3 regions of the Streptomyces sp. NPDC048462 genome follow, and region 3 is predicted to be linked to each of the others. Evidence: riboswitches for the same ligand, from Rfam matches in the RefSeq annotation. Region 3 holds a riboswitch; each other region holds the start of a gene.
What was found. Region 3 has a riboswitch for cyclic di-AMP ahead of ACGFU6_RS35090 (M23 family metallopeptidase). Riboswitches for the same ligand answer to the same signal wherever they lie in the genome.

Region 1: it holds a riboswitch for cyclic di-AMP, as region 3 does, so the genes downstream of both, ACGFU6_RS00625 (transglycosylase SLT domain-containing protein) here and ACGFU6_RS35090 (M23 family metallopeptidase) in region 3, are expected to answer to the same signal.
Region 2: it holds a riboswitch for cyclic di-AMP, as region 3 does, so the genes downstream of both, ACGFU6_RS09070 (M23 family metallopeptidase) here and ACGFU6_RS35090 (M23 family metallopeptidase) in region 3, are expected to answer to the same signal.

What each region holds. Positions count from the first base shown of each region.
Region 1 covers NZ_JBICXG010000001.1:153,645-163,494, forward strand. The annotation lists gene ACGFU6_RS00595 (HelD family protein) at 1-321, opposite strand, end outside; gene ACGFU6_RS00600 (GNAT family N-acetyltransferase) at 557-1,132, shown strand; gene ACGFU6_RS00605 (DUF998 domain-containing protein) at 1,232-1,843, shown strand; gene ACGFU6_RS00610 (acetylxylan esterase) at 1,969-2,475, opposite strand; gene ACGFU6_RS00615 (FABP family protein) at 2,852-3,397, shown strand; partial or broken gene ACGFU6_RS00620 (alpha/beta fold hydrolase) at 3,484-4,300, opposite strand; cyclic di-AMP (ydaO/yuaA leader) riboswitch at 4,743-4,928, shown strand; gene ACGFU6_RS00625 (transglycosylase SLT domain-containing protein) at 4,934-5,839, shown strand; gene ACGFU6_RS00630 (FG-GAP repeat protein) at 6,036-7,526, shown strand; gene ACGFU6_RS00635 (dihydrodipicolinate reductase) at 7,641-8,720, shown strand; gene ACGFU6_RS00640 (carboxymuconolactone decarboxylase family protein) at 8,717-9,196, shown strand; gene ACGFU6_RS00645 (GMC oxidoreductase) at 9,321-9,850, opposite strand, start outside.
Region 2 covers NZ_JBICXG010000004.1:117,277-127,126, reverse strand. The annotation lists gene ACGFU6_RS09100 (thymidine kinase) at 1-467, opposite strand, end outside; gene ACGFU6_RS09095 (alkaline phosphatase family protein) at 518-1,705, opposite strand; gene ACGFU6_RS09090 (DUF5998 family protein) at 1,705-2,301, opposite strand; gene ACGFU6_RS09085 (GNAT family N-acetyltransferase) at 2,393-5,272, opposite strand; gene ACGFU6_RS09080 (HPr family phosphocarrier protein) at 5,445-5,726, shown strand; gene ACGFU6_RS09075 (GntR family transcriptional regulator) at 5,926-6,636, opposite strand; gene ACGFU6_RS09070 (M23 family metallopeptidase) at 6,858-7,661, opposite strand; cyclic di-AMP (ydaO/yuaA leader) riboswitch at 7,674-7,840, opposite strand; gene ACGFU6_RS09065 (M16 family metallopeptidase) at 8,052-9,434, opposite strand; gene ACGFU6_RS09060 (M16 family metallopeptidase) at 9,461-9,850, opposite strand, start outside.
Region 3 covers NZ_JBICXG010000035.1:9,290-19,139, reverse strand. The annotation lists gene ACGFU6_RS35105 (hypothetical protein) at 1-353, opposite strand, end outside; tRNA gene ACGFU6_RS35100 (tRNA-Met) at 633-706, shown strand; gene ACGFU6_RS35095 (PP2C family protein-serine/threonine phosphatase) at 947-2,110, shown strand; cyclic di-AMP (ydaO/yuaA leader) riboswitch at 2,398-2,550, shown strand; gene ACGFU6_RS35090 (M23 family metallopeptidase) at 2,562-3,737, shown strand; gene ACGFU6_RS35085 (aldo/keto reductase) at 3,976-4,920, shown strand; gene ACGFU6_RS35080 (PrsW family glutamic-type intramembrane protease) at 4,917-6,566, opposite strand; gene trmB (tRNA (guanosine(46)-N7)-methyltransferase TrmB) at 6,732-7,583, opposite strand; gene lhgO (L-2-hydroxyglutarate oxidase) at 7,588-8,844, opposite strand; gene ACGFU6_RS35065 (sporulation protein) at 8,978-9,850, opposite strand, start outside.

The DNA.
Region 1 (9,850 bases), on a different contig from region 3:
GTAGAACGGGCGGGCCACCGGTGCGCGCCAGTCGATCAGCAGCGGCGTGTGCGCGGTGTCGTCCTCGCGGATTCCGATCCGGCCGATGTGGTGGGCCGCGCCGGTGGCGAGGTCGATCCGGCCGAAACACAGCGACCCGTCCACGGAGTTCAGGGCCGCCAGCAGGCCCGAGCGTTCAGCGACGAGCACATCGCGCTCGTGACGGGCCTGCAAACCCGTACCGACCGGGGTCAGCGCGTCCTGGACGTGCTGGGCGGTCATGCCGCGCAGCGCATCGACGCGGTCGTAGAGCCGGTCGATGAATTCCTGCTCCTTCTGCAATTCGGAGCTTTCCCGAGTTGACAAAATGGCTCCCTGCCGGATATGGTTTTGCTTAGTGGCCCCCGGTGAGGGGCCTTTTCTGTGGGCGCACAGAAAAACTCAATATACCTGGGAAAATCCCCGGTCCGCAATTGCGGACCGGGGATTTTCCGTTCTGTGGGACGTGTCGTAGGGCGTGCCCCGGGACGGTCGGCCGCCCGGCCCGCGGGGTACGGCGCTGGTTGGGCTGCTCGTCATGAACACGGCTTCGACCAGCGGCAGAACGCATGAGCCCGTCATCCTGGACGCGATGGAGCTGACGTCCGATCCGGAGCGCGGGCCCCGGTTCGCGGCATCGGCCCACCGCGTCGTGGCCGACCTCGTCCGCGACGGCGCCGCGCTTGGCTGGGTCGGCCCTCCCTCGCCCGAGGAGGTGGCGGACCTGCTCGACCAGGTAGTCGCCGCGGCGCGGGTGGGCGATGCCGCCCTGCGCGCCGTGTACATCGACCGCGGCCTGGTCGGGCTGGGCTACTGGACGCGCTATGCGCGTCCCACTCACCGCCCGCACGCGGATCTGGAGAAGGTCGCCGTGGCCGCCGCCGCCCACGGCCGAGGTATCGGCCGGATGCTGACGGCCGCGCTGGTCGCCGATGCCAGGAGGGCGGGGATCGAGGTCGTCACCCTGGACGCCCGGGGCGACAACAGCGCTGCCCTGCACCTCTACCGCTCACTCGGCTTCACCGAGTACGGGCGCCTGCCCGGCTTCGTCGCCGTCGGCGAACGCCGCTACGACAAAGTCCTCTGCATGCTGGACTTCCGCCAGGAGGCGTGACGCGCGCGGGCGGAGGACCCATCGACCCGGCCGGGCGGAAGCCGCGTCGAGCGTCAACTAGGGTTGACGGAATCCCTCGTGTCAACCTACATTGACGAGATGGGGAATCAAGTCCTGCTCGTCTGCGGAATGGCCGCTGGGCCTCTCTTCACCGCCGCGTATCTGCTGGAAGGCGCCGGCCGCGTGAGCTACGGACCGCGCCGCCATCCCATCAGCTCGCTCACCCTCGGCCCTGCCGGGTGGGCGCAGACCGTCAACTTCCTCTTCGCGGGCGGGCTGTCGCTGCTCTTCGCCGTGGGTCTGTGGCGTGTCGGGCTCTCCGGCTGGGGCGCCCTCCTGGTCGGCGCGTGGGCGGTCGGTCTGCTGGGGGCAGGCGTCTTCCGCACGGATCCGGTGAGCGGCTACCCGCCCGGCACGCCTGATCGGCTCCAGCGGCACACCCCCGCGGGGGCCCTGCATGACCTGTTCTCCTCCATCGGATTCCTGGCCCTCGCTGTTGCCTGCTTCGTATTCGCCCCGTCCGGCCCGCCCGGATGGGCCGTCTACTCGATCGCAAGCGGTGTCCTCTTCGTGGCGACGATGGTGCTGGCCGGCGCCGCGTTCGACCAGCATCAACGCTGGGTCGACAGCGGCGGACTGCTCCAGCGCATCTCGCTGACCATCGGCTGGACCTGGCAGCTGGTGCTCGCCGTGCGCGTCCTGAACACCTGAGCAGCAACGAAGCGGCTCATCCAGGGTCCTGCCAGCCGCATGGGGAGAGGCACTCTTCAGGTGAGGGGCCGTGTACCGGGTGGTACCCGAGTATCCGTGCCGAGGCTGGGCGCAGCGAAGCGGGCTCACCGCTCGTGGCGGGAGTCGTTCTTCTCGGCGTTCCTGAGGTGGGTGTCGAACAAGCCGATCGCGGCCGTGGAAGAGAGTTCGAACTGCCGCATGCAGGACAAGAAGTGGTCACCGTCCGTGAGGACGAGCTCTTTGGGTTCGCGGGCGCGGCGATTGGGCTGAAGGGTCACCTCGTTCGTCCACGCGTCCTCCGGTGCCCAGTGCGGATCGCGTTCGTCCTGGTGGAAGCGCTCTTTTAGGGCGTGTATCTCGTGGGACGGGACGCGGCGCAGTCCGGTCTCGTAGTCGCTGATGGTGGGGGCCTGGGCGTAAACGGCTCTGATACGGCGGTCGGTGGCCCCGAGGACCAGGGCGTATCCACCGGCGTAGCTGAATCCCCAGATGCCGATACGCTGTTCGTCGATTTCCCCACGTGTGCCGAAATAGGTGATGGCCCATCGCCAGTCCGCGATCTCAGGTCCAAATGAATTCCTGCGTCCGCTCGTGACTCGGTGGCGCCGCATTCGCCCTCATATTTCTCACGGACTGCCCGTCTGAGTTCACAGCCTCGAAGGCGTGGACGTCATTCTCGAGGGCCGCCCCAAATCGTCGAGTTCGGCATACCCGCAGCTTCGCCTCGGCATTGAGGGCATGTGTCCCGTGCGCCGCGAGAGTTCTCGGTCCTGAGCCGGCAAGAACCCGTCGATGTCTCTCTGCAGCGTGCCAGGAGGTTCTTGGCGGCACTCGGGCCCTCGGCCTGCGCAGCCTCAGCCCACGGCACGAAAGCGGGCCACCGACTCCATCGCCGGACCCGTCACGAAACTTCGAGGTTAGGCTGCCAACCGTCACCGTGGCCCTCACACGGTGCCCGTCCCCGTAACCGATCCAGGAGCGCGCAAGATGTTCGACCCCGCCCGGCAGTACCCGTACCCCGACGCGTTCCGGCCGGACGACGCGCCTGCTCCGCACGCGCTGCTCGCACCGCTGACCGGGCTCCTGGGCACCTGGACCGGGCAGGGCCGCGGTGAGTACCCGACGCTCGCCCAGGAGTTCCGGTACGCGCAGGAGGTGACGTTCAGTCATGACGGGCGCCCCTTCCTCCACTACGAGGCGCGCGCCTGGCTGCTCGACGAGGACGGGGCCCCGCTGCGTCCGTCGGCCCGGGAGAGCGGCTGGTGGCGGATGCAGCCGGACGGGCGTGTGGAGGCGCTGATCACTCAGCCCACCGGTGTCGCGGAGATCCTGACGGGCAGTGCGGCCGATGGCGAGGCCGACCTGGCCACTCATCAGGTCGCCCTCGCGCCCACCGCCAAGCAGGTCAGCGCCACTCGCCGCCGCTACACGCTGACAGCCGACGGCACGCTCGAATTCGTCCACGATCTCGCGGCTGTCGGCCAGCCGCTCCAGCACCACCTCTCGGCGCTTCTGCGACGCGAGGGGAGCTAGAACCTCTCGTTTGGATCAGGCCGGATCTGCTGTTTGCCGTCAGACGGAGCGCCGGTCGCCCGTCATGGTCCCGGCCGAGCCCGCGCTCATGCGCGGGACAGCACGTCCCGCAGCCGGGCCGCGAACGCCCGCGGATGCGTGGTGTTGCCGTTGTGCCCGCCGGGGAATGCGACGACGTCCCGGCCGACCAGGCCGGCGAGGCCCCGTGCGCACTGTCCGACGAAGACCGAGGGCGCCGTGGTGCTGCCGCTCGCGGGCACGATGCGCACGGCCGTGGCCCGCAGCGCCTCGCGCTCCAGCTCGGACTCGATGACCGCGCCGAAGTCGCGCTCGATGAAGAAGCCGAAGTTGGCGACGCGGCGCGGGGTGAGCGGCATCGGCGTGAGCCCCGGCTCCGTCTCCTGGTGCGCCGGGTCGATGCCGAGGACCCGCGCGATCTCGGGGAAGGCCGCTTCCAGCCCGCCGTCGCGGTAGACGCCCTGAAGGTGTGCCAGTTCGGCGGTGTGCCGCTCGCACTGTCCGGCGGGCAGCAGGGGACGGTGCGACCGGGTCGTGCGCCACGAGCAGCCCGAGCTGTTCGGGGTGGGCGATCGCCAGGTGCAGCCCGATGGCGGCGCCCATGCTGCACCCGAGCATCAGGGCGGGCTCATCGGTCAGTCCGGCCAGCAGCCGGTGAACGTCGTCGGCGTGCTGCGCCATGGTGATGCGCTGCCCGGGGTCGCCGAGCGTGCTGCGGGAGAGGCCCCGGCGGTCGTAGGTGACCACGGTGTGGCGGTCCACGAGCCGGTCGACCAGGTCGGTGCTGCGGTCGGCGTCGCCCTCACCGCTCTGGGAGACGAGCAGCAGGGGGCCGGAGCCGCGGACCTCGTAGTGGAGCGTGGCGCCGTCGGTGTCGAGGAACATCAGGTTCTCCCGGTCGCAGTGGTGGGTGGCGCCAGGAGCGCCGTCCGATGCCCCCTACCGTAGTGAATCTATTTAGATGCATCAATGGAGATGGATTATTGGCGACGCCGAGCCGGGGAGTGGTGGGTCGTCAGCTCCGATGAAATGTCCTGATTGGGTGATTAATCGTAATCGTCATCAATCACCCACCGACGACGCTTTTCTGTGACTCAAAGGGTATGCAGATTGAGCAAATCACCCTTTTCGGGCGCAGTGGTCAGCATCACCTTCCCGGCCCGCGACGCGACGCGTCCGGCTTCGGTTCCCTGTCGTGCCAAGAAAGTTGACTTCGCTTCGGGGATCTGATGCTGAGCATTTCCTTTAATTGATCTTGCGAATCAATTGCGATCAAGAATTCAGGGCTTGTTCCGCCCGACGCTTTTCGCTTACGGTCACCGTCAATCCGGATGGAACGCCGAATCCTGCCGCCGTCCGGGAACCCGACCACTCACGTACGGCAGGAGCGGGGGACCCAGGTTTGCCGCCGGTCCGGTATCCGGAGCGGCTAGGGGTTAAGTCGCCATCACGTGCGGCCGGACATCTCCAGTCCGAACCCGACAGCTCACCTCGCAGGCGGCGGAGAGGAAATGCGCCATGCCCATCATGGGTAACCACCGTCGTTCCAAGTCCACCTCCCTGACCCGCGGTTTCATCGCCGTGAGCACGGGCGGAGTCGTTCTCGCGCTCCCCCTGATCATGTCCGGGTCTGCTTCTGCCGCACCGGCGCACCCGGTCGTCGCAGAAAAGGTGGCGACCTCGACCTCCTTTGCTGCCAAGGGAATTGCTGCCCACAAGGCCGAGCCCGCCACCTATTCCGTGGTCTCCGGCGATTCGCTTTCCAAGATCGCCCGGGGGCATTCCCTCAGCGGTGGCTGGGAGCGGCTCTACCAGGACAACCGGAGTACGGTCGGCGGAAACCCCGATCTGATTCACCCGGGCCTCAAGCTGACCATTGGCGCCAAGTCCGCAGCCGCCCCGAACAAGGCCGCCCCGACGGCCGATTCGAAGGCAAAGGCCGCGACCGAGGCAAAGCCCGCGGCCGACGCCGTGCAGTCGTCCGACCGGTCCGAGAGCGCCGACCGCGCCGACCGTTCCCAGCGGACGGTCGCGCCCGTGGCGGAGAAGACCGCCGCCACCGAGACCGTCGCCACCGCTCCCGAACAGGGCGCGACCACGTACACCGACGACCTCGACGGCTGGATCAAGGAGTCGCTGGCCGTGATGGCCCAGCACGGCATCCCCGGCAGCTACGACAGCATCCACCGCAACATCATCCGCGAGTCCTCCGGGAACCCGCAGATCGTCAACAACTGGGACTCGAACGCGGTCGCCGGTACCCCCTCCAAGGGCCTGCTCCAGGTGATCCAGCCCACCTTCGAGGCCTACCACGTGGCCGGTACGTCGACGGACATCCTCGACCCGGTCGCCAACATCACCGCCGCGTGCAACTACGCCGCGGCCACCTACGGCTCGATCGACAACGTCTTCGGCGCCTACTGACATACCCCGGCCCCACCTTCGGGAGGAGCCGGGCGCAGGGGTGGGAGGGAGCCACGCGGCTCCCTCCCACCCCTTTCGCGCGCCGTACAACCCTTGCGGCTCACAGGCGGTCGAACGGGACGCGGGGAAGGCAACGGGCCCTTCCCGGCGTCCCCCCCCGGACTCGCCCGGTCATCCTTGAACCGAGGAGCCGCTCGTGCGCACCAACCGCTCGGCCGCCGTTGTCGCGGCCGCCTGTCTCCTGACGGCGGTGGCCGGTATCGCCGCCCCCTCCGCCCACGCCGGTACTCCCGGCGGAACGCACGCGAACGACCGCAACAGCGATTTCAACGGTGACGGCTACGAGGACGTGCTCACCGGCGCGCCGGGCGGCACCGTCGGCGGGAAGAAGGGCGCGGGGTACGTCACCGTGCAGTACGGCTCGCCCACCGGCATCGGAACGGCCCGCGCGGCCGTCCTCAGCCAGAACACCGCCGGTGTACCGGGGGCCGCCGAGGCGGGCGACGGCTTCGGCCGGGCCCTCGCCACCGGCGACCTCGACGGGGACGGCTACGACGACGCGGTCGCCGGCGTACCCGGTGAGGATGTCGAGCCGGTGACCGACGCGGGCGGCGCCGTCGTGCTGTGGGGCTCCCCGAAGGGACTCACGGGCGCGGCCGGCGACTGGCTGCAGGCCGACGCACCCACGGCCGGTGCCCGGTTCGCCGGCGCCCTCGCGGCGGCCCACTTCAGCCCCGACATCCCGGGCGACCAGCTCGCCGTGACCGACCACGACGACCTCACGCTCTACCAGTACGACGCGGCCGCGCGCCAGGATTCCGCACCACCTGCGCCCCTCTCCCACCAACGGCTCCCCGGCACGCCGGGCCGCCCGATCCTGCCGGGGGCGATGACCACCGGTGACTACGACGGCAACGGCCTCGCCGACCTCGTCGTCTCCGGAGTCAGCGGAGGCGACGAACCGGGGTACGGCTGGTCCGCGCTCTTCCTGGCCGAGGTCCAGGGCCTGCGCTACGACCGGGATCTGCGTGGCGGCCCGGCCGTCGCGTCCGGTGACATCAACGGCGACGGCTACGACGACCTGGCCACGGGGGAGCCCAGCAGCCCGGACGACGGCGGCGAATTCGTGAACGGCGGCGTGGTCGGCGTGTACTACGGCAGCGCCGGCGACGGCCCGGTCGGCGCCGAGGGCCCCGGCACACCGCCGGTGTGGTGGACCCAGGACACCGCCGGTGTCCCCGGCACGGACGAGCGTGGCGACAACTGGGGCGCGGACCTGTCGGTGGCGGACACCGACGGCGACGGGTACGCGGACGTGGCGATCGGCGCCCCCGGCGAGGACATCGGCGCGGTCGCGGACGCCGGAGCGGCCTGGGTGCTGCGCGGCGCGGCCGACGGGCTGACCGCCGCCGGCGCGGCCTCCTGGGACCAGGACTCGGGGTACGTGCCGGGCGTCCCCGAGAAGGGGGACCGCTGGGGCGGCCAGGTCCGGCTGTCCGATCCGGACAAGGACGGCCGCTCCGGTCTGCTCGCCGCAGCGCCCGGCGAGGACGCCGGCAACGGCGTCGTCTGGGTGCTCCCGGCGGGCGCAGGCGGGGTCACCGCCGCCGGCTCGTGGACGTACGACGGCGGATCGCTCGGCGGCCCTGCGGCCGGCGCCGCGTTCGGGGCCGCGATCGACGAGTAACGGATCGACGAGCGGCGGGGGCGGCAGACGGTCCTGACCCGGCCCGGGGCCGCCTCGCAACCGGGAGCGCGATGGCACTATGAACCTTTCATCCCGCGCGCTACCCTCCGCCGCATGATTTCCACGGTGGTCTGGGGAACCGGCAATGTCGGCCGCGCGGCCATCCGCGCCGTCGAGGCCCATCCGGCCCTGAAACTGGCGCACGTGCTTGTTCACGATCCTGGCAAGGTGGGCCGCGACGCGGGCGACCTCGCCGGGACCGGCCGCGATCTGGGCGTCGCGGCGACCGACGACATCGACGCGGTGCTGGCCACCGCTCCCGGCGCGGTGGTGTACGCGGCGTCCGGGGACATCCGTCCCGACGAGGCGCTCGCCGACATCGTCAGGGCCGTCCGGACCGGGGCGGTGGTGGTCACCCCCGCCCTGTACGCGCTCTACGACCAGCGGGGCGCCCCGCCCGAGCTGCGGGACCCGGTCCTGGCCGCCGTCGCGGACGGCGGCGGCTCACTGTTCGTCTCCGGGGTCGACCCCGGCTGGGGCAACGACGTACTGCCCCTGCTGATCAGCGGACTCGGCAGCACGGTCGACGCGATCCGCTGCCAGGAGATCTTCGACTACTCCACCTACGACCAGCCCGAAGCGGTCCGCGACCTGATCGGCATGGGGCACCCCATGGAGTACGAGCCGCTGATGCTCGCGGCCTCCGTCCCGACCATGGTGTGGGGCGGGCAGATACGGCTGATGGCCAGGGCGCTGGGCGTGGAGCTCGACGACATCCGCGAGACCATGGCCCGGCGGCCGCTGGAGAGCGCGGTCACCACCCGGACCATGGGCGGGTTCGAGGCGGGCACCCAGGGCGCGGTGCGGTTCGAGGTACAGGGCATCGTCGAGGGCGAGCCCCGCATCGTCATCGAGCACATCACCCGGATCCACCCGTCCTGCGCCCCGGACTGGCCGTCGCCGCCCGACGGCGCCGGTGCCCACCGCGTGATCATCGAGGGCCGCCCGCGCATCGAGGTCACGGTCGAGGCCGGCGATGAGGACGAGAACCGCTCGGCGGGCGGCAACGCCACCGCGGTCGGCCGGCTCGTGAACGCCATCGACTGGCTGGTGGACGCGGAACCCGGACTCTACGACGCGCTCGACGTCCCCCTGCGCCCCGCAACCGGCAGACTCGGAAGGAAGCAGCCATGATCATCGACATCCCCGAGGGCCAGGAGCCGATCGGATACGTATGGGGGGACATGGTCCCCGGCATCGGGATGGCCGCCGCGAACTTCTCCCTGTCGGTGTACCAGCACACCACGCTGGGCCTGCGGGAGTTCGAGGCCGCCCGGCTGCGGATCGCCCAGATCAACGGGTGCCTGTTCTGCCTGGACTGGCGCACCGAACGGGACGGCGAAAAGGTCGAGGAGGAGTTCGCCGACGCGGTGAACGAATGGCGCACCGCCGGGTCCTTCGACGACCGGACCCGGCTGGCCGCCGAGTACGCCGAGCGGTACGCCCTGGACCACCACGGTCTGGACGAGGAGTTCTGGACCCGGATGACCGCGCACTACAGCCAGCGCGAGATCGTCGAGCTGAGCATGAGTATCGGCTCCTGGCTGGCGTTCGGCCGGCTCAACCACGTGCTGGGTCTCGACGCCGTGTGCGTGCTGCCCGGCCACTGAGCCGGACGCCCCGGGCCCGTCCGATTTGCCCGTGCCCGGGGCGTACCCAGGAGGAGAGCCGTCCTGCTCATCTCCTCCTGGCCATGCCTGCCGTGCCTGCCGTGCCTGCCGTGTCGGTCCGGTGTCACAGATCGGTGGCGATGATCTTCTCGATGTTCCGTTCGGCGAGTGCCGTGATGGTGACGAACGGGTTGACGCTGGTGTTGCCGGGGATCAGCGAGCCGTCGATCACGTACAGGCCCGAGTACCCGTGCAGGCGACCGTAGTTGTCGGTCGCCCGGTCCAGCACCGCACCCCCGAGGGGGTGGTAGGTCAGGTGGTCGCCCCAGATCTTGTACACGCCGAAGAGGTCCGTCCGGTAGATCGTCCCCTCCTTCGCGTTGATCTTGTCGAAGATCGTCTTGGCCATGTCGATGGACGGCTGCTTCCACGCGGTCTGCCAGTTCAGGTCGACCTTGCCCGTCGCGGGGTTCCAGGAGAACTGGGCCCGGTTCGGGTTCTTCGTGATCGACAGGTAGAACGAGGCGAACGTCTCGATCCCGGTCGGCAGCGGCGCGACCTCGGCGAACGCGCCGCCCGCCGCCCAGTTGTCGATGCCGCCGCAGGGGATGCTCGACTGCACGGCTCCGGTCGGGTCCCACAGGTGGTTGGCCC
Region 2 (9,850 bases), on a different contig from region 3:
GCGTTGTGCGTCGCACGGGCTCCGCACCAGCACAGGGCCTCGACCTGCAGCTGCTCGACCCGGTCCGCCAGCTCGATCAGCCGCTGCGAACCGGGGAACAGCTTCGTACGGAAGTCCGTGGTGATCCCGAACGCGAAGACGTCCATCTCCAGGTCGTCCACGACGCGGGCCAGCTGGTCGATCTGGTCCGGGGCCAGGAACTGCGCCTCGTCCACGATCGCGTAGTCGACCCTGGCGCCCTTGGAGAGACGGGCCACCACGTACGCGTACAGGTCCATCCCCTCGTCCGCCTCGACCGCGTCCGTCACCAGGCCCAGCCGGGAGGAGAGCTTGCCCTCCCCCGCCCGGTCGTCCCGGGTGAAGATCACACCCTCCAGGCCCCGCGCCGACCGGTTGTGCCCGATCTGGAGTGCGAGTGTGCTCTTCCCGCAGTCCATGGTTCCGGAGAAGAAGACCAACTCGGGCATGAGGGGTCGAGCACCTTTCGGGACGGGCGGGGAGGGTCGGATGACCGAGGTCAGGAGCGTACTTCGAGGAGCGGGACGAGCTGCTCGACGGGGGTCATCGAACCGTGCATGCCCACCATCGCGGACTCGTGGGGCTCGTTGTCGGAAGCGATGATCACGACGTCGTCACGGGCCGCCGCGACCACGTCACCGATCCGGCCGACGACCCGTTCGTCGACGCGGGGGCCGAACCAGCCCGCCGCTACCGCCTCGTCCCGGCTCGCCACCCAGAACTGCTCGCCGAGCACCTCGCGCCAGACCGTCAGCACATCGGCCTCGGCGCCCGGGACGGCGTACACATGGCGGGCGCGGCCCTCGCCGCCGAGCAGCGCGACACCGGCGCGCAGCTCCCAGTCCTCGTCGAAGTCGATCCGGGACCGCTCGTCGAACGGGATGTCGATCATCCCGTGGTCGGCGGTGATGTACAGGGCCGAGCGCGGCGGAAGCTGTTCCGCCAGCCGCCTGGCCAGTCCGTCGACGTGCATCAGCTGGCCGCGCCAGGCGTCGGATTCGACGCCGAAGCGGTGCCCCATGCCGTCGACCTCGCTGTAATAGGTGTAGACGAGCGAGCGGTCACCGGCGGCCAGCCGCTGGGCCGCGACGTCCATCCGGTCCTCGCCCGTCAGCCGGCCGAGGAACGAGCCGCCGCTGAGCGCGACCTTGGTGAGCGGCGTCTGCTCGAAGGCGGGCGCGGACACCTGCGCGGTACGTACTCCGGCCGCGTCGGCCAGGGTGAAGACGGTGGGGTGCGGCTGCCAGACCTTGGGCTCCGCCCAGGGCCGCCAGCGCAGCTGGTTCATCAGCGCGCCGGTCGCCGGATTGCGCACGGTGTACCCGGGCAGGCCGTGCTCGCCCGGGGGCAGTCCGGTACCGACCGAGGCCAGCGAGGTCGCGGTGGTGGCCGGGAAACCGGCTGTTATCGGGCGTCCCGTGCCGCCGCGCGAGGTGGGCAGCAGCGAGTACAGGAAGGGCGCCTCGTCGGGATGGGCCCTGATCTGCTCCCAGCCGAGGCCGTCGATGAGGAAGACGCAGTTGCGGTCGGCGGGCGTGAGCTCCGCGATCGCCTGCGTGAACCCCGGCACGCCCTGCCCCGCGACGAGCGTGGGCAGCAGATCGGCCAGCGAGCCGCTGCCGTACTCGGGCACGGGGGCGGTGTCGACGCCGAGCGGTTCCGGGTCCTGCCAGGCCGGCTGGGCCATCAGCGGTCGGCCGAGGCGGTCGCGGCCGTGGCCTCCGAGAGCGCCTGCGCGAAGGCGAGGGTCTGGCGCACGGTGTCGGGGCCGTCGCCGGCCTCGCTGACCCGGAGGCTCAGGTCGTCGGCGGTGGAGCTGCCGGTGTAGCCGTGGTCCGCCTCGCAGTTGGGGTCACCGCAGGCGGCGGGCTCCAGGTCGATCCGGGAGACCGCGCCCCAGCCGATGGTCAGGACGACCTCGCGGGGCAGCGTGCCGGGGACGTACTTCTCCGGGTTGGCCACGACGCGGCTCACCACGACCGAGGAGATCCGGTCGAGCTTGACCGACTCGGTCGAGGTGGTGGCGTAGGGCGTCGGGGAGCTGGTGTCGGCGTTCTGCTCGTCGGTGTGGCTGACGACGAAACGGTTGTCCGTGAGCACCAGGACAGTGACGTGCCGGCGCACCTCGTTGGAGTCGAAGGTGGTCTCCTGGTGCACCAGGTACGAAGCGACCGGCTCACCGCCGACGGCGGCCTCCACCGCCTCGGCCACGAGGGCCGGGTAGTAGCCACTGCGCTCGATCGCCGCGCGCAGCCCCTGAGTCGTCGTACCGGTCTTAGCCATACGGACCATCCTACGGGGGGCTGGTGGCTGCCGGGGACGTCCCGCCCGCCCCGCGCCGGACGGCCGTCCGGGGCGGCACGGACGGGGGCGGTCAGTAGTTGGAGAGCCGGCGGGGGCCGAGGTCGGTACGGGCCGGGGGCGGCGAGAGCCGGACGCTCGCCCCGAGGACCGTCAGCCCCTGGGTGGCGACCACGACGGGTTCCAGGGCGACGGCGACCACCTCGGGGTGGTCGTCGACCAGCAGCGAGACCCTGAGCAGGAGTTCTTCCAGGGCGGCGGTGTCCACGGGCGCGGAGCCGCGCCAGCCGAAGAGGACCGGGGCGGCCCGGATCGAGCGGATGAGCTCGGCGGCGTCCCGGTCGGTGGCCGGGACCAGCCGGTGGGCGGTGTCGCCCAGCAGCTCGGAGGGCGCGCCCGCCAGGCCGAAGGAGAGGACGGCGCCCGCGGCCGGGTCGATCGTGGCCCGTACGACGGTGTCGACCCCGCGCGGGGCCATGGCCTGCACCACGGGCCGGAGCTCGGTGGGCTTGCCCAGCAGTTCGGTCAGCTCGCCGTAGGCGCGGCGCAGCGCCGACTCGTTGGCGAGGTCCAGCCGGACGCCGCCGAGGTCGGCGCGGTGGCGCAGGTGGGGTGCGGTGGTCTTCAGCGCGACCGGGTAGCCGAGTCGCGCGGCGGCGGCGACGGCCGCCTCCGTGTCGGGTGCGGGCAGCGTCGGCCGGACGGTGATGCCGTAGCGGGCCAGCAGCTCGCGGGCCTCGTCGGGCGACAGCGGCCTGCCGCGCGGATCGGGGTCCTCGCCGAGCAGGGCCTCGATGTGGGCCGCGGCGCCCGGCTCGTCGATGGTGTCGTCGAGGAACTCGGGGACCTTGCCGGGGATCGCCGCCTGGCGTCGCCACTGGGCGTACTTCACGGCTTCGGAGAGCGCGCGAACGGCGCGTTCGGCCGCCGGGTAGGCGGGGATCCGGCCGGTGGCGCGGGCTCCCCCGGGGGCGGTCGCCGCGGGCTCGGTGTCCGGTCCACCGGGCGGGGCGGGGGCCGCCGGGGGTGGTGTGGTGGGCGTTGCCGGGGGCGGCGCCTGGGCGGGGCGTTGCTGGGCCACCGTGCTGGTGGCCGCGGCCAGGGCCTCCGCGAGGCCGCCGATCTCCACATGGACGACGGCCACCGGCTTGGCCGGTCCTGCGGCGGCGGCCGTATGCAGGGCGGTGGCCAGCACCTCGCCGTCGCCCTGCTCTGCCTCGCCGTCCTCGCCCACCCAGGGGATCGCCGTCACGATCACCGCGTCGCAGCCCTCGTCGGCCAGCGCCTCGGCCAGCGCGTCCCGGAAGTCCTGCGGGGTGGCGGCGGTGGTGAGGTCGCGCGGCGGACGCGGGCGCAGCCCCTCGGCCAGGCAGGCGTCGTACGTGAGCAGCCCGAGGGACTCGGAGTTGCCGAGGATCGCGACGCGGCCGCCCGCCGGGAGCGGCTGGTCCGCGAGGAGCAGGCCCGCGTCGACCATCTCCGTCACCGTGTCGACGCGGATCACGCCCGCCTGCCGCATCAGCGCGGAGACGGTGGCGTCCGGGATCCGGCTGATGGGTACGGCGTGACCCGGCGGGGTGGAGCCGCTGTGCCGGGCACCCTTCACCACGACCACCGGCTTCACGGCGGCGGTACGCCGGGCGAGGCGGGTGAACTTGCGGGGGTTGCCGAGTGATTCGAGGTACAGCAGGGCGACATCGGTGTCCGGGTCCTCGTACCAGTACTGGAGGAAGTCGTTGCCGGAGATGTCGGCGCGGTTCCCGGCCGAGATGAAGGTGGAGAGTCCCGCGCCGCGCCGGTAGAGCCCGGAGAGCAGGGCGATGCCGATCGCGCCGGACTGGGTGAACAGGCCGATGCGCCCGGACGCGGGCCGTTCCGGGGCGAGCGATGCGTTCAGCCGGACCGCCTCGGAGTTGTTGATGACCCCGAAGGCGTTCGGGCCGATGATGCGCATGCCGTACGAGCGGGCCTGGCGCACCAGTTCGCGCTGGCGTTCGCGGCCCTCGGCGCCCCACTCGGCGTATCCGGCGGACAGGACGACGAGCCCCTGGACGCCGTGCTCCCCGCAGTCCGCGACGGCCTCGGGCACCCGCTCGGCGGGTACGGCGACGACGGCGAGGTCGACCGGTTCGCCGATCCCGCCCAGGGAGCGGTGGGCGGGCACCCCGTCGATGGTGGCCTGATCGGCGGCGTAGGCGCTGTTCACCGCGTAGGTGCGGCCGGTGAAGCCCGCGCCCAGGAGGTTGCGCAGGACTGTGCGGCCGACCCCGCCGGGGTTGCGCCCGGCGCCGATGACGGCGACGGAGCCGGGGGCGAGCAGCCGCTGCACGGACCTCGCCTCGGCCCGCTGCTCGCGGGCGCGCTGGACGGCGAGCGACTCGGCGGTGGGTTCGAGGTCCAGGGTGAGGTGGACGGAGCCGTCCTCGAAGCTGCGCTGCTGGGTGTACCCGGCGTCCCGGAACACCTTGATCATCTTGTTGTTGGCGGGCAGCACCTCGGCGGCGAAGCGCCGGATGCCGCGCTCGCGGGCGACGGCCGCGATGTGTTCGAGCAGCGTGGAGGCGACGCCCCGGCCCTGGTGCGCGTCCTGCACGAGGAAGGCGACCTCGGCCTCGTCGGCCGGGGCGGAGGCGGGCCGGCCCGTGGCGTCGATCCGGTCGAAGCGGACGGTGGCGATGAACTCGCCGCCCACCGTGACGGCGAGCCCCACCCGGTCGACGTAGTCGTGATGGGTGAAGCGGTGGACGTCCTTGGCGGAGAGCCGGGGGTAGGGCGCGAAGAAGCGGTAGTACTTCGACTCCGGGGAGACCTGCTCGTAGAAGCTGACCAGCCGTTCGGCATCGTCCGTGGTGATCGGCCTGATCCGGGCGGTGCCGCCGTCACGGAGCACCACGTCGGCCTCCCAGTGACCGGGGTAGGCGTGATGCGGACTCTGCTCCACAGAGGGCTCCATGGGCAAAGCCTACGGCTCCGTCAGCGGTCGCGTGGGGGGCGGGGCCGGGGCAGTCTGGGGGTGGCCGGCCGCCGGCGGGACCGGGCCGCGGAGGGTCCGCGGGTCGGCCGGAGCATCGCGCACCGCATGAGAGACTGGTCTAGACAACCATTGATTCGTGAAGGGCAGAACCATGGCTGAGCGCCGCGTCAACGTCGGTTGGGCCGAGGGCCTGCACGCCCGCCCCGCATCCATCTTCGTCCGTGCCGCCACGGCCTCCGGCGTCCCCGTGACCATCGCCAAGGCCGACGGCAACCCGGTGAACGCCGCCTCCATGCTCGCGGTGCTCGGGCTCGGCGCCCAGGGCGGCGAGGAGATCATCCTCGCGTCCGACGCCGACGACGCCGAGGCCGCTCTGGACCGTCTGTCCAAGCTGGTCGCCGAGGGGCTCGACGAGCTCCCGGAGACCGTCTGACCCAGCGGCCACGACCGCCAGGATTTCCCGCGAAAGAGCCGCGGCACCCCCGACCGGGTGCCGCGGCTCTTTCGTTTGTACGGGAATGCTTTCCATCGGGCAGGCCGCCGCGAATAATGCAGGGCGGCGAAGATTCGGCGAAACGGGCAGCAGAAAGAATGCCCCGCCGAATAGCCGCTCCTTGTATACGGCGTAATTGTTAATGTCGGCCGCCGGGGGTGTTTACGGCATGTTGCGAAGTCCTCACCCGGGCCGCCGGGGGTGCGGCTGCGCCTCCCGGCCGGCCGGGGCGGCGCAGCCGGTGCGCGACGGTGGCCCGCTCGGCGTGCTGGGCGGCGAGCGCCCTCGCCCGTTCCGCGTCGCCGCGCGCCACGGCGTCCACGATGGCCCCGTACTCGGCCCACGCCTCTGCGGGGCGGGCCGGCTGCTCGACCGCGTACATCCAGGCGATCTTGTGCCGTAGCTGGGTGAGCAGCGCGATCAGGCCGGGGCTGCCGGAGGCCTGGGCGAGGGTCTCGTGGAACCAGCCGCCCAGTGAGCGCAGGTCCTCGCCCTCGCCCCGGCGGGCCCGCTCCTGGCCCAGCCTGACCAGACCGCGCAAGACCTTGAGGTGGGCGTCGGTGCGGCGCTGGGCGGCCCGTGCCGCACCGAGCGGCTCCAGCAGCATGCGGACCTCCAGGAGGTCCGCCGCCTCCTGCTCGTCGGGCTCGGCGACGCAGGCCCCGGCGTGCCTGCGGGTGACGACGAAGCCCTCGGACTCCAGGGTGCGCAGCGCTTCGCGCACCGGGACGCGGGAGACCCCGTAACGGCGTGCGAGCACTTCCTCGGTGAGCCGGCTGCCGCGTTCGAAGACACCGGAGACGATGTCGTCACGGATTGCCGTGCATACCGAATGCGCCGGAATGCGCATGTCCGAACCTCCGCCTTAATCCCCGCGAAACGCGGCCGATCGACGCCTGTCCTGTGACTCTATTGCAATGCGGACGCATTTCCGATGCCGGGCCGAAATTCATGAATATCTTCTGACCCCGGAGGCGTTCGGGAACGGGTGCCGGACGGCGTTCCGGCGGCCGGGTACGGCCGAAGGCCCCGGCGCGACGCCGGGGCCTTCGGTGAGGTGCCGCGTGCCGGTCAGACGCTGACGCCGTGGGCGCGCAGATACGCGACCGGGTCCATGTCGGAGCCGTACGAGGGGGTGGTGCGGGCCTCGAAGTGGAGGTGCGGCCCGGTGGCGTTGCCGGTGGAGCCGGAGAGTCCGATCCGGTGTCCCCGCCCGACGCTCTGGCCGACGGAGACGTCGATCGAGGAGAGGTGGCCGTACTGGGTGTACGTACCGTCCGTCATCCGGAGCACGATGTTGTTGCCGTACGCGCCGCCCCAGCCCGCCTCGACGACCGTACCGGCGCCGACGGCGACGACGGAGGTGCCGGAGGCGGCGTGGAAGTCGATGCCGGAGTGGCTGCCGGAGGACCACAGGGAGCCGCTGGACTTGTAGCCGGTGCTCACATAGGAGCCCGCGACGGGCAGCTGGAAGGCGCCCAGCCGGGCGCGCTCGGCGGAGCGGGCGGCGCGCGCCTCGCTCTCGCGGGCCTCCTCGGCCCTGGCGGCGGCCTCGGCCTTCTTCTTCGCTTCGGCCTTCTTCCTGGCCTTCGCCTTCGCCTCGGCTTCCGCCTTCGCCTCGGCGGCGTCGGCCTGGTGCCGCTGCACGTCCGCCTGGGCGTCGATCCGGGCGGCCAGGCCGCCCTCGATGGCGATGATCTGGGAGAGGCCGGTGTCGCCTGCGGCGGGGGCCCCGGTGTCCGCGGCGAGGGCCGGGGAGGCCAGGGATCCGATGACGCCGGTGGTGGCCAGGGTCGCGATACCGACGGCCCTCGCGCCCCGGCACGTCATACGGCTCGGGGCACGGTGCTTCCCCGTGGCACGGGTGAACGCCATGAAGTGGCTGGTCCTTTCCTTCCTTCTCGCCTACCGGGTTAGCTGACGGGTTCGGAGCAGGAAGGTCTCCTACGGATCCCCGGCCTCGTCGAGGCACGGTCATCCGATTCACCCCAGGGACTGTGTGGGTCCCCGGCTCCCCGGGCTCGCGCCTGACGGGGACTCGGCGATGACTGCCCGGTACGTCGCGGATGCGGCATACGAGTGACGGACAGCCGGGCCGACGCTAAGCGGGGGTACTTCCCCGCACCAAACGGACAGGCGGTTTTGTAGCGCATCCCACAGGGCAGACAGGCAACCTCTCCACCAAAGCGGGCAAAAAGGAAGGCCCTGGCGGCAGACGACCCGCCAGGGCCCCGCTCCCGCCCCGCAGTCGGGGGCGGTGGCGGCTCAGCCGGTGACGACCGAGACCTCTCCGATGCCGAGAGCCCTGACGGGCTCCTCGATCTGCGCGGCGTCCCCGACCAGGACCGTGACGAGGCGGTCCTCCGGGAAGGCGTTGACCACGGCTGCCGTCGCCTCGACCGTGCCGGTCTCGGCGAGGCGCGCGTACAGCTGCGCCTGGTAGTCGTCAGCGAGGTGCTGCTCGACCTGGTCGGCGAGGGTGGCCGCGACGGACGCGGCCGTCTCGAACTTCAGCGGTGCCACGCCCACGAGGTTCTGCACGGCCGTCTCGCGTTCGGCGTCCGTCAGGCCCTCGGCGGCCAGGGTCCGCAGCACCTTCCACAGGTCCTCCAGCGCCGGTCCGGTGGACTCCGTGTCCACCGATCCGCTGATGGCGAGCATCGCGGCGCCGGTCGCCCCCGAGGCGGAGTCCCGGGCCGAGGAGCGCAGCACCTGGGCGAAGGCGCGTACGCCGTAGGTGTAGCCCTTCTCCTCGCGCAGTACCCGGTCGAGCCGGGAGGTCAGCGTGCCGCCCAGGCAGTAGGTGCCGAGCACCTGGGCCGGCCAGACGCTGTCGTGCCGGTCGGCGCCGATCCGCCCGATCAGCAGCTGGGTCTGCACCGCTCCGGGGCGGTCCACGATCACCACCCGGCCGGTGTCGTCGGCGGTGATCGGCGGGACCGGCCGGGACGCGGCGGTGTTGCCCGACCAGTCGCCCAGGGTGTCGGCGAGCAGGGCGTCCAGATCGATGCCGGTGAGGTCACCGACGACCACCGCGGTCGCGGTGGACGGACGGACGTGGGCGTCGTAGAAGGCGCGCACGGCCGCGGAGTCGATCCGCTCGACGGTCTTCTCGGTGCCCTGGCGCGGCCGGGACATGCGGGCCGTGGCCGGGAAGAGCTCCTTGGAGAGCTGCTTGGCCGCGCGCCGGGCGGGGTTCGCCTGCTCGTGCGGGATCTCGTCGAGCCGGTTGTTCACCAGCCGCTCGATCTCGCTGTCCGCGAAGGCCGGTGCCCGCAGGGCCTCGGCGACCAGGCCGAGCGCCTTGGCGAGGCGGGAGGCGGGAACCTCCAGGGAGACCCGGACGCCGGGGTGGTCGGCGTGGGCGTCCAGAGTGGCTCCGCACCGCTCCAGCTCAGCGGCGAACTCCTCGGCGCTGTGCTTGTCGGTGCCCTCGGACAGGGCGCGCGACATGATCGTGGCCACCCCGTCCAGGCCCTCGGGCTCGGCGTCGAGCGGGGCCTCCAGGAAGACCTCGACGGCGACGACCTGCTGGCCGGGGCGGTGGCAGCGCAGCACCGTGAGGCCGTTGGGCAGGGCGCCGCGCTCGGGGGCGGGGAAGGCCCAGGGCCTGGCCGTCCCGGGGGCGGGCTGGGGGTGGTACTCCATCGAAACTCCAGTCGCGGCAGTGTCGCTCACTTGTCCGCCCCTTCGTGCGCGTCGGTGTCGGTGGCGGCGTCCGTCCCCGCCTCTTCTGCGGGCTCCGCAGACTCGACGGGCTCGTAGACCAGCACCGCCCGGTTGTCGGGCCGCAGCTGGGCCCTGGCGGCCGCCCGGACCTCCTCGGCGCCGATGTCGAGCACCCGGTGCACGGCGGTCAGGGCGAGCTGCGGGTCACCGAACAGCACGGCGAACCGGCACAGTTCGTCGGCGCGGCCGGAGACCGTACCGAGCCGGTCCAGCCACTCGCGCTCCAACTGGGCCTGGGCGCGCTCCATCTCCTCGGGCGAGGGGCCCTCCTCGGCGAACCGGGCGAGCTCCTCGTCGACCGCGGCCTCGATCCGCGCCACCTCGACGCCGCCGGA
Region 3 (9,850 bases):
GTCGCGCTGACCGCCTCGGTCGCCTCGGAGGTCGCGGCAGCCGTTGACGTGGACAGCGCCGCGGTCGTCGCCGCCGCCTCGGCGCGTGCGGTCGACGACACCTTCCGATGGTGCGCGAGAATTCCTATGAAGCCCGCGAGGAAGCCGCTGACCAGGCCGGATACCGCGTGGTTGACCGCGTTGACCGACTCGCTGTCCGGCACTCCGATGATCGCGTAATTGACTCCCGCGCTCATCACCGCCCCGATCACTCCGCCGATCACGCCACTGATGACGGCACCACGCAGCGGTGACCCCGGAGCGGCCGAGGGGGCGGAAGCGGGGGCTGGGGCGGAAGCGAGCGGGGCGGTCATCGGCGGAGGCCCTCCAGACAGGGTGCGATGAGACCGGGAGCAGCTTCCGGGCACGGCGGAACGCGCGCTCCAGGATCTGCTCGCACGGGCAGCCGCCCGGTCCGGGGGATGCAGCAGATACCTTGCGACAGAACACATGTCCCCCGCAACACCTTCTCATTTTCCCCATGTTGGCGCCCCGGGCGGCGTGTGTGGGTTCGCCGTGGGGCTCGTCGTGAGGGTGGGGCGCGCGGGGTGGTCATGAGTGCGTCGAACATGCCGTAGAGTTGTGTTTACCGACGCGGGGTGGAGCAGCTCGGTAGCTCGCTGGGCTCATAACCCAGAGGTCGCAGGTTCAAATCCTGTCCCCGCTACTGAAGAATCAGACCCGGCACGCATGCAGCGTGCCGGGTCTGATTCGTTTTGTACGTGTCCATGTATGTACGTGTGTACGTTCGTGGGGCCAGGGGCAACCGATCGATGCGGGCCGCGCCCCGCCGGGCACGTACTCCCATTGGCCGTCGAGGACTGGCCCCGCGACCCTGCCCCGGGAAGTCTGGGGGTGGTGCGCGGTACCGTCCGCGGCCGTGAGCGCACCGGGCAGGAGACCACAGGTGGGGAAGCGGGAGCAGCGGCGGGGGAGGAGCCCGGACGAGATCCGGAACCGCCGGTTCGTCCGGGCGCTGCCGGGGCTGGTGCTCATCGGCGGTCTGGCGTTCGACCTCTTCACCCCGCCCGCCTTCACCGCTGTGCCCCTCTTCGCCGCGGCTCCGCTGATCGCGGCGCCGTTCTTCTCCCGGGCCGGCACGATCCGGGTCGGGGCCGCCGCGCTGCTGTGCGTGGCCGGGCTGCGGCTCTCCGACGGAACGCTGATCCGGGTCGTGCCGTTCATCGAGCTGCTCACCGTTCTCACCGTCTCGGTCCTCGCGGTCTTCATCAACGGGGTCGTACGGCGCAGCAACGAGCAGCTGGCCTCCGCACGGGTCATCGCGGCGACCGCCATGCGCGCGGTGCTGCCGACGCCGTCCGACCGGATCGGCGGGCTGTACGTGGCCGCGCGGTACGAGGCGGCGCAGGCGGACGAGTTCGTCGGCGGCGACCTGTTCTCGGTCACGGACACCCCGTACGGGGTGCGGCTGGTCGTCGGGGACGTGCGCGGCAAGGGCCTGGACGCGGTGGAGGCGGTGGCGGTGATCATCGGCGCGTTCCGGGAGGCCGCCGAGCAGGAACGGTCGTTGGAGGGGGTGGCCCAGCGGCTGGAGCGTGCGCTGGCGCGGGAATCGAGCAGGCGCGGCGGCCTCGACGCGGTCGAGGGGTTCGTCACCGCCGCGCTGGCGGAGATCCCGCAGGGTTCCAACCGGGTGCGCGTCGTCAACCGAGGCCACCCCGAACCGCTGCTGCTGCACTCGGACGGGGCGTTGGAGGTGCTGCGGCCCACGCTGCCCGCGCTGCCCCTGGGGATGGACCTGGGCGTGTGGCCGGACCGCTCCGACGAGTGGGAGCTGCCCGCCGGGTCGACGCTCCTGCTCTACACGGACGGCCTCTCCGAGGCGCGTGACGCCGCGGGGGTCTTCTACGATCCCGCCGAGCGGCTGCGCGGACGCATCTTCCCGGGCCCCGAGGAGCTGCTGTCGGCGCTGGCCGATGATGTGCGGTTGCACACCGGCGGGGTGACGACGGATGACATGGCGCTGCTGGCGGTGGTGCGCCCGACCGAGGGGCAGCCGGACCGGCGCACGACCGTGAAGATCGTGGGCCTGGAGGGCGGCGCAGGGTGAAGACGAGGGGCCGGACGGGGGAGGGTGTGTGCGACTACGGGGGAGGACCGTGGCCGATGCCACCGTGCGTAACCGTAAGGAACCCCTCCGCATAACATTTGACGCAATGTCAGAAAACAGATAACGATTGAGGGGCGATCAACTCGCCCGATTCCACCCGGTTGTGTCCCGTAAAGTCCAGGCCAAGGACCGGAACGATCAGTTGGAACGGCTTGGAATCGGACCCGTGTGTCTATTAACGTTCGATAACGCAGCGCGGTTGTCCCAGTCGCCGTCCAAGGCGGCACCGTGCGCGAGCGCCGAATTCCGCAAGGGAACCGGGGAACCACCTACATGGGGTGAATCGGGCATCTCTGTCTCGTCGAGAGACGGAGGACCCGTAGGAGACCTTCCTGCTCCGAACCCGTCAGCTAACCCGGTAGGCGAGAAGGAAGGAAAGGAGCGCGCCCCAGTGGCGTCCAACAAGCCTGCCCCCGAAGCCCCCTCCCGGTTCGTTCCCGAACACGGAAATGACTTCGGAACCGGGCCCGGTGACCCCTACGGCACCAACTACGGAACCGCTTACGGGACCGATCACGGAACCGCTTACGGGACCGATCGGGGCAGCGAGTTCGGCAACGGCTTCCGTGCCGACGAAGCCGAGGCCGACAGGGCGTGGGAGGAATGGAACCCCACCGAGGAGTCCGTCCGCCCCGTACGCGGCAAGCACCGCGTCGCCAAGCAGCGCAACGGTCTCGCCCGTAGCTCCACCGTTCTCGGCGTCGGCGTCATCGCGGCCGTCGGCGCGGGTGGCATGGCCTCCGCCCAGAGCAAGCCGCCCGTGTCTATTTCTCTTCCCGACGCCATCTCGGACAAACTCCCCGAGGCCAAGTCCCTGCCGGGCGTCGGTGCGTTGTTCTCGGGTGAGTCCGAGGCGGAGAAGGCCGAAGTGGCGACCGCTTCCGCCCCGCTGACGACGGCCGGCATCACCGCCACCGAGGCCGAGCAGGGCACGACGGACGCCGGCGAGGCGCTCCGCGCCCGCATCCTCCAGCAGGCCGAGCAGCAGCAGGGCTCCGCCGACGCCGAGGCAAGGGCGGCCGAGGAGAAGGCCGCTGCGGAGAAGGCGGCCGCCGAGGCGAAGAAGCAGCAGGACGCCGCGGAGGCCAAGGCCGCCGCAGCGAAGAAGAAGGCCGCGGAAGAGGCGAAGAAGAAGGCGGAAGCGGTGCGGCTCGCCAAGCTCGCCGCCAGCTACGCCATTCCCACCTCCTCGTACACGATCACCTCGACCTTCGGCGAGGCCGGTTCGATGTGGTCCTCCGGCTATCACACGGGCCTCGACTTCGCGGCGCCGACCGGTACCCCGATCAAGGCCATCCACAGCGGCACCATCAAGTCCGCCGGCTGGTCCGGCGCGTACGGCTACCGCACGGTCCTGGAGCTCGAGGACGGTACGGAACTCTGGTTCTGCCACCAGTCCTCGATCGGCGTCGGCGTGGGCCAGAAGGTCACCACCGGGGACACCATCGGGCGCGTCGGCGCGACCGGCAACGTGACAGGCCCCCACCTCCACCTCGAGGTCCACACCCCGGACGGCACCGGCATCGACCCGATGCCCTGGCTGCGTGCCCGGGGCCTGACGGTCTGAGTTCCGCCGCACACGGCCGGAGCCGGGGAGTCCGGGCACGACCGGATCCGGGGGCTCCGATCTCCGGCCCGCCCGTGTTCGCGCCCGCCCATGCCCCGTGCCGTTCTGCGGCCCATCGACCCCGGCAGTCCTGACGCTCACCCCCCGACGTCAGGGCTGCCGGTCCTGTCCGGGATGCGCGGGATGTGCCTGTAGCTGCCATGGAATAGTGGGTACCGTGCGGCGGGTTGTTCCCTCCATGACTTCTCTTCGCAAGCTCGGTTCGTCCGACCTCCAGGTCTCCACGCTCTCCCTCGGCGGCAACGTCTTCGGCTGGACCGCCGACGAGGCGCAGTCCTTCGCCGTTCTCGACGCGTACACGGCGGGCGGCGGCAACTTCGTCGACACCGCCGACACGTACTCCTCCTGGATTCCCGGCAACGTGGGCGGCGAGTCGGAGACCGTCCTCGGGAAGTGGTTCGCCGCGCGGGGTAACCGTTCCGACGTCGTCCTCGCCACCAAGGTCGGCTCGCACCCCGAGTACAAGGGGCTCGCCGCCGCCACCATCAAGGCCGGGGCCGAGGAATCGCTGCGCCGGCTCGGCACGGACTACATCGACCTCTACTACACCCACCACGACGACGAGACCGTCCCCGTCGAGGAGATCATCACCGCCCTCGACCAGCTGGTGAAGGAGGGCAAGGTCCGCGAGATCGCCGCCTCCAACATCAGCCCGGAGCGGCTGCGTGCCTCGATCGACTTCTCCGAGCGCGAGGGGCTGGCCCGCTACGTGGCGCTCCAGCCGCACTACAACCTCGTCTCGCGCGACACCTACGAGGGCGAACTCCAGGACACGGCCGCCGGCGCCGGACTGGCCTCGGTCCCGTACTTCGCCCTGGCCTCCGGATTCCTGACCGGCAAGTACCGCCCCGGCACGACCGTGGACAGTGCCCGCGCCGGCGGCGCCGCCCAGCACCTGGAGACGGAGCGCGGCCAGAAGGTCCTCGCCGCGCTCGACGAGATCGCGCGGGAACGGAACGCGGAGATCGCCACGGTGGCGCTGGCCTGGCTGGCCTCCCGGCCGACCGTGGTCTCGCCGATCGCCTCCGCCCGTACGGTCGAGCAGCTCCCCGCACTGCTGGCCGTCCACGACCTGCGTCTGACGGACCAGGAGCTGACCACGCTCACCGAGGCATCCGCCTAGGGCCTGTCGTAGGGCTGTTGTCCGTGCGGCTGCTGTCCGTGGGCCTGCTGTCCGTACGGCGGCGGGTTGTACGGCTGCGGGCCGTAGGGCTGCGGGTTGTGGGGCTGCTGGCCGTACGGGTACGCGGGGTAGGGCTGTTGGCCGTACGGGACCGGGCCCGGGTGCGGGGCGGGGGCGCCATGGGGCTGGTGTGCCCCGTACCCGGGGTGCGGCCCGTAGCCCGGGTGTGCCCCGTAGCGCTGGTAGGGCGGGCGCGTCGGACGGGTGTGCCGGGGGCGCAGGCGTCCCGCCGCGTACGCCAGAGCGGGCCCGGCGACCTCACGGCGCTGCCACAGGTGGTGCAGCAGCTCCAGCTCGCGTTCCGCCAGATGCGGGCCCGCCGTGCCGCGGCGGGCCTGCCGGCGGAGGAAGGCCAGTGACGTGGCGAACGACTCGTACTCGGCGACCGCACGGGCCGCCGCCTTCCCCCGGGCTTTGGCCTGGGCCTTGGCCTGAGGGGTGACCGGAGCCGGTACGTAGCCCCGGTGGCCGTACGGGCCCGCTCCCGCTGCCGTCGCCTGCCACCGGCGTGCGGTGTCCCTGGCCATGCCGCGTGCCCGCATCGACGACAGGGCCAGGGGCTCGGCGGGGGAGAGCCAGCCGGCCGCCGCGTAGGCGGGCAGCTCGACGGCCAGGGTGCGCAGGTCGCGCAGCCGGGACCAGATCGCCAGCCAGGTCACCAGGCCGAAGGCGGGCACCATGAACACGCCGTACACCACGTAGAAGCCGTACGGGCCGAACGTCGCCGAGCCGTTCCACAGGGCGTGCATGCCCATCGCGAGGACCAGGCCGAGCAGCGGCAGCGCGATGCGGCGGACCCGCTGGTGGTGTGCGCTGCTCGCGGCGAGGCCGAAGCCGATGCCGGTCATGACGGTGAACAGCGGATGCGCGAACGGCGACATCACCGCCCGTACGAAGAACGTCGCGACCGTCACCGAGGCGAACCCCGAGCCCATCTGCTGGTCCTCGCCGAAGGCGTTGCCCAGATAGAGGATGTTCTCGGTGAAGGCGAAGCCCGTCGCGGCGAATCCGGCGACGACCAGACCGTCGACGATCCCGTTGAAGTCGCGTCTTCGGAACAGGAAGAGCAGCAGTACGGCCGCGGCCTTGGCGCTCTCCTCGACGACGGGCGCTATGACGGTGGCGCCCAGGGTGTCCGCGCTGCCCGGGTCGGCGGTGGCCGTGGCGATCCACTGGGTCGCGAAGGAGTTCGCGAGGATCGCGACGAGGGCGGCCGCGCAGGCACCCCAGGCGAAGGCGAACAGCATGTTGCGCCACGGGCCCGGTTCGACCCGGTCCAGCCAGCGGAACGCCGTCATCAGCAGCGGGACCGGCAGCACCGCGAGGCCCAGTCCGACGAGGAGTCCCTGAGTGCCCGTCTGGTCCCGGACCAGCGCGAGGATCACCAGGCCGCAGAGGGCCAGCACGGTGAAGACGGCGACGACGCGGAGCGTTTTGCTCCGCCACAGCATGCCGACGCGGCGTGGGTGGTAACGCCACTGGCCGCGCTCCGGCACGGCAGCCAGGATCTCGCCGACCCGCTGCTCCTCGAGCACCGGGACGGCCGGCTGCGACTGCCGCTGATGCGGATCAGAACCGTCGGACACCCCATGACCCTAACGAGGAGGACTGACAAGGGCCATGGCGTTCGGCCGGGTCCGCCCACCGGGACGCCTTCTTGGCCAAGGCGTTGCGGCGTGGCCAAGGCTGCCGTGGCCAAGGCTGCCGTGGCCAAGGCTGCCGCGGCCGGGGCGGCCCGGGTGGCGGAGGGATCAGCGGCGGGCGAACAGCAGGTCGTGCACGACATGGCCCTTGTCCAGGCCCTGCCCCTCGAACCGGGTCAGCGGCCGGAACTCCGGCCGAGGCGCGTAACCGCCGTCCGCCGCCGTGTTCCCGAAGCCGGGGTGCGCGCTCAGCACCTCCAGCATCTGTTCGGCGTACGGCTCCCAGTCGGTCGCGCAGTGCAGAACCGCTCCGGGCTTCAGCCGCTGCGCCACCAGGTCGAGGAACTCCGGCTGGATCAGCCGGCGCTTGTGGTGGCGGGACTTGGGCCACGGGTCGGGGAAGTAGACGCGTAGCCCGTCCAGTGAGTCCGGCGTCAGCATCTCCCGAAGCAGGATGATCGCGTCGCCGTTGGCGACCCGGATGTTGGACATGCCGTTCCGGTCCGCGAGACGGAGCAGATTGCCCTGGCCCGGGGTGTGCACGTCAACGGCGAGGATGCCGGTGCCCGGGTCGTCGGCGGCCATCTGCGCGGTGGCCTCACCCATGCCGAAGCCGATCTCCAGCACCACCGGCAGCCCGTCGAACAGCTCGGGCAGATCGATGACCCGCAGCCCGTCGATGTCCAGGCCCCACTTCGGCCAGAGCCGCTCCAAGGCGTCCTGCTGGCCGGGCGAGACCCGGCTGCGGCGCGGCTGGAAGCTGCGGATCCGGCGCTCGTGGTGCGAGCCGGCGGGATCGGCCGCCGGGCCCCCGGGGAAGCGGGGCGCCTGACGCAGCCTGCGCTGGCGGTCCAGGGCCGCGGCGCGCAGCTCGTCCGGGATTCCGGCGGTGGCGGACGCGGCCGGCGCGGGTTCGGCTCCGGGCGCGGCGTCGCCGGGCGTCGCGGGGGAGGGGTTCATGGGCTCAGACACAATGCCCTGATTCTACGGCGGGCGGCTTCCACCCCGTCCCCTGCGCTCTCAGCAGCGCCCTGCGCGCGACCTCCCGCCCGATGGGCAGGGAGGCCGTGGCGGCGGGCGACGGTGCGTTCAGCACATGCACGGTGTGCGGGGCCTCGCGGATGAGGAAATCGTCCACCAGGGTGCCGTCCCGGAGGACCGCCTGGGCCCTGACCCCGGCCGGGGCGGGCCGCAGGTCGGCCTCCGTGACGTCGGGCAGCAGCCGCCGCACGGCCGTCGTGAAGGCGTGTTTCGACAGCGAGCGATGCACCTCGCCCGCCCCGTACCGCCAGTGTCTGCGGGCTATCCGCCAGGAGCCCGGCCAGCTCAGCGTGTCCATCAGCTCGCGGGGGCGCACGACCGGCCAGCCGTAGCCCTCGCGGGCCAGCGCGGGCACCGCGTTCGGCCCGACGTGCACACCGCCGTCGTGGCCGCGGGTCAGGTGCACGCCGAGGAACGGGAACGCCGGATCCGGCACCGGGTAGACCAGGCCCCGCACCAGATCGGGCCGGGCCAGCTCGTAGTACTCCCCCCGGAACGGCACGATCCGCATCCCCGGGTCGTCGCCCGCCAGCCGCGCCACCCGGTCGCAGTGCAGCCCCGCGCAGTTGACCAGCACCCGGGCCCGCACCACCAGGCCGTCCGCCGTCCGCACCGCGACGCCCCAGGGCCGCCGGTCGATCGCGGTCACCTCGGCGCCGAACCTGATCAGCCCGCCGCCGGCCCGGACCTCGGCGGCGAACCGCTCGGTGACCGCCCCGAAGTCGCACACCCCCGTCTTGCCCACCCGGATCGCGGCGAGGCCGCGCACCCGGGGTTCGTACTCCGCGATCTGCGCCGGCCCCAGCTCGGCCACCGGCAGCCCGTGCTCGCGGCCGCGCTGCACCAGCGCGTGCAGCCGGGGGAGCTCGGAGCGCCCGGTCGCGACGATCAGCTTGCCGGTCACCGCGTGCGCGATGCCGTGTTCCCGGCAGAACTCGACCATCTCGGCGCCGCCGCGCAGCGCGTACCGCGCCTTGAGGGAACCCGGGCGGTAGTAGATGCCGCTGTGGATCACCCCGCTGTTGCGGCCCGTCTGGTGGCGCGCGGGGCCCCACTCCTTCTCCAGCACGGTCACCCTGGTGCCGGGAGCGGCCCGCGTGATCGCGTACGCGGTCGACAGACCGACGATCCCGCCGCCGATCACCAGCACATCGCAGTCGTACGCCGCGTGCGTCATCATCACGCCACCTCCCACCCCGATAGTGCACTGACCCACTGACAACGCACTCAAACCCCGCAGGGCCAGCGTGGCGCCCGGGATTCCGGCGGCGCGGGTGCCGGACCCGCGGGCCCGGCACCCGGCGCGAAGGGTCCTACGCGGGTGCCACCAGCAGCGGGCGGGCGCGTTCCCGCAGCTCAGCGACGCGCGGCTCGTCCCCGTAGGGCTCCAGCCGGTGCAGCAGGTCGCGCACGTACTCGGTGGTCCGCGCCGACGAGATGCGGCCCGCCACCTCCACCGCGCGGGTGCCGGCCGCGCAGGCCGCGTCCAGATTCCCCGATTCCAGTTCCGCGACGGCCGACACCACGAGCCGCAGCCCGTGCGAGCGGACGAACTCCTCGGTCGGCCTGGACAGCGCCTGCTCGGTGAAGCGCCGCACCTGCCTCGGCGCCTTCAGGTCGAGGTGGCACTCCGCCGCGTCGGCCGCGAACCGGTCGTACGAGTAGAAACCCAGCCACGACGGGTCCGCGTCCCCGTCCCGGGAGCGCTCCAGCCACCCCTCGGCGGCCTTCAGCGCGGCCCCCGCGGCCGGAGCGTCGCTCGCCTTCGCGTGGGCCCGCGCCTCCACCAGGCGGAAGAAGCTCATCGTGCGCGCCGTCGCGAGCCCGCGGTTGCGCTCCACGGCGGCCTGCGCCAGGTCGACCCCCTCGTCGGCGAAGCCGCGATAGGTCGCCTGCAGCGACATGGAGGCGAGGACGTAGCCGCCGAGCGGTACGTCGGCCGCGGCGCGCGCCAGACGCAGCGCCTGGATGTAGTAGCGCTGCGCGGCCTCCTGCTGGCCGGTGTCGAAGGCCATCCAGCCGGCGAGCCTGGTCAGTTCGGCCGCGGCGCCGAAGAGCGCGCGGCCCACCTCGTCACTGTACGAACCCAGCAGCAGCGGTGCGGCGTCGACCCGTAAGCACTCCGGGACCATGGACGAACGCCAGTCCCCGCCGCCGTACTTGGAGTCCCAGCGCCGGGCGTCCTG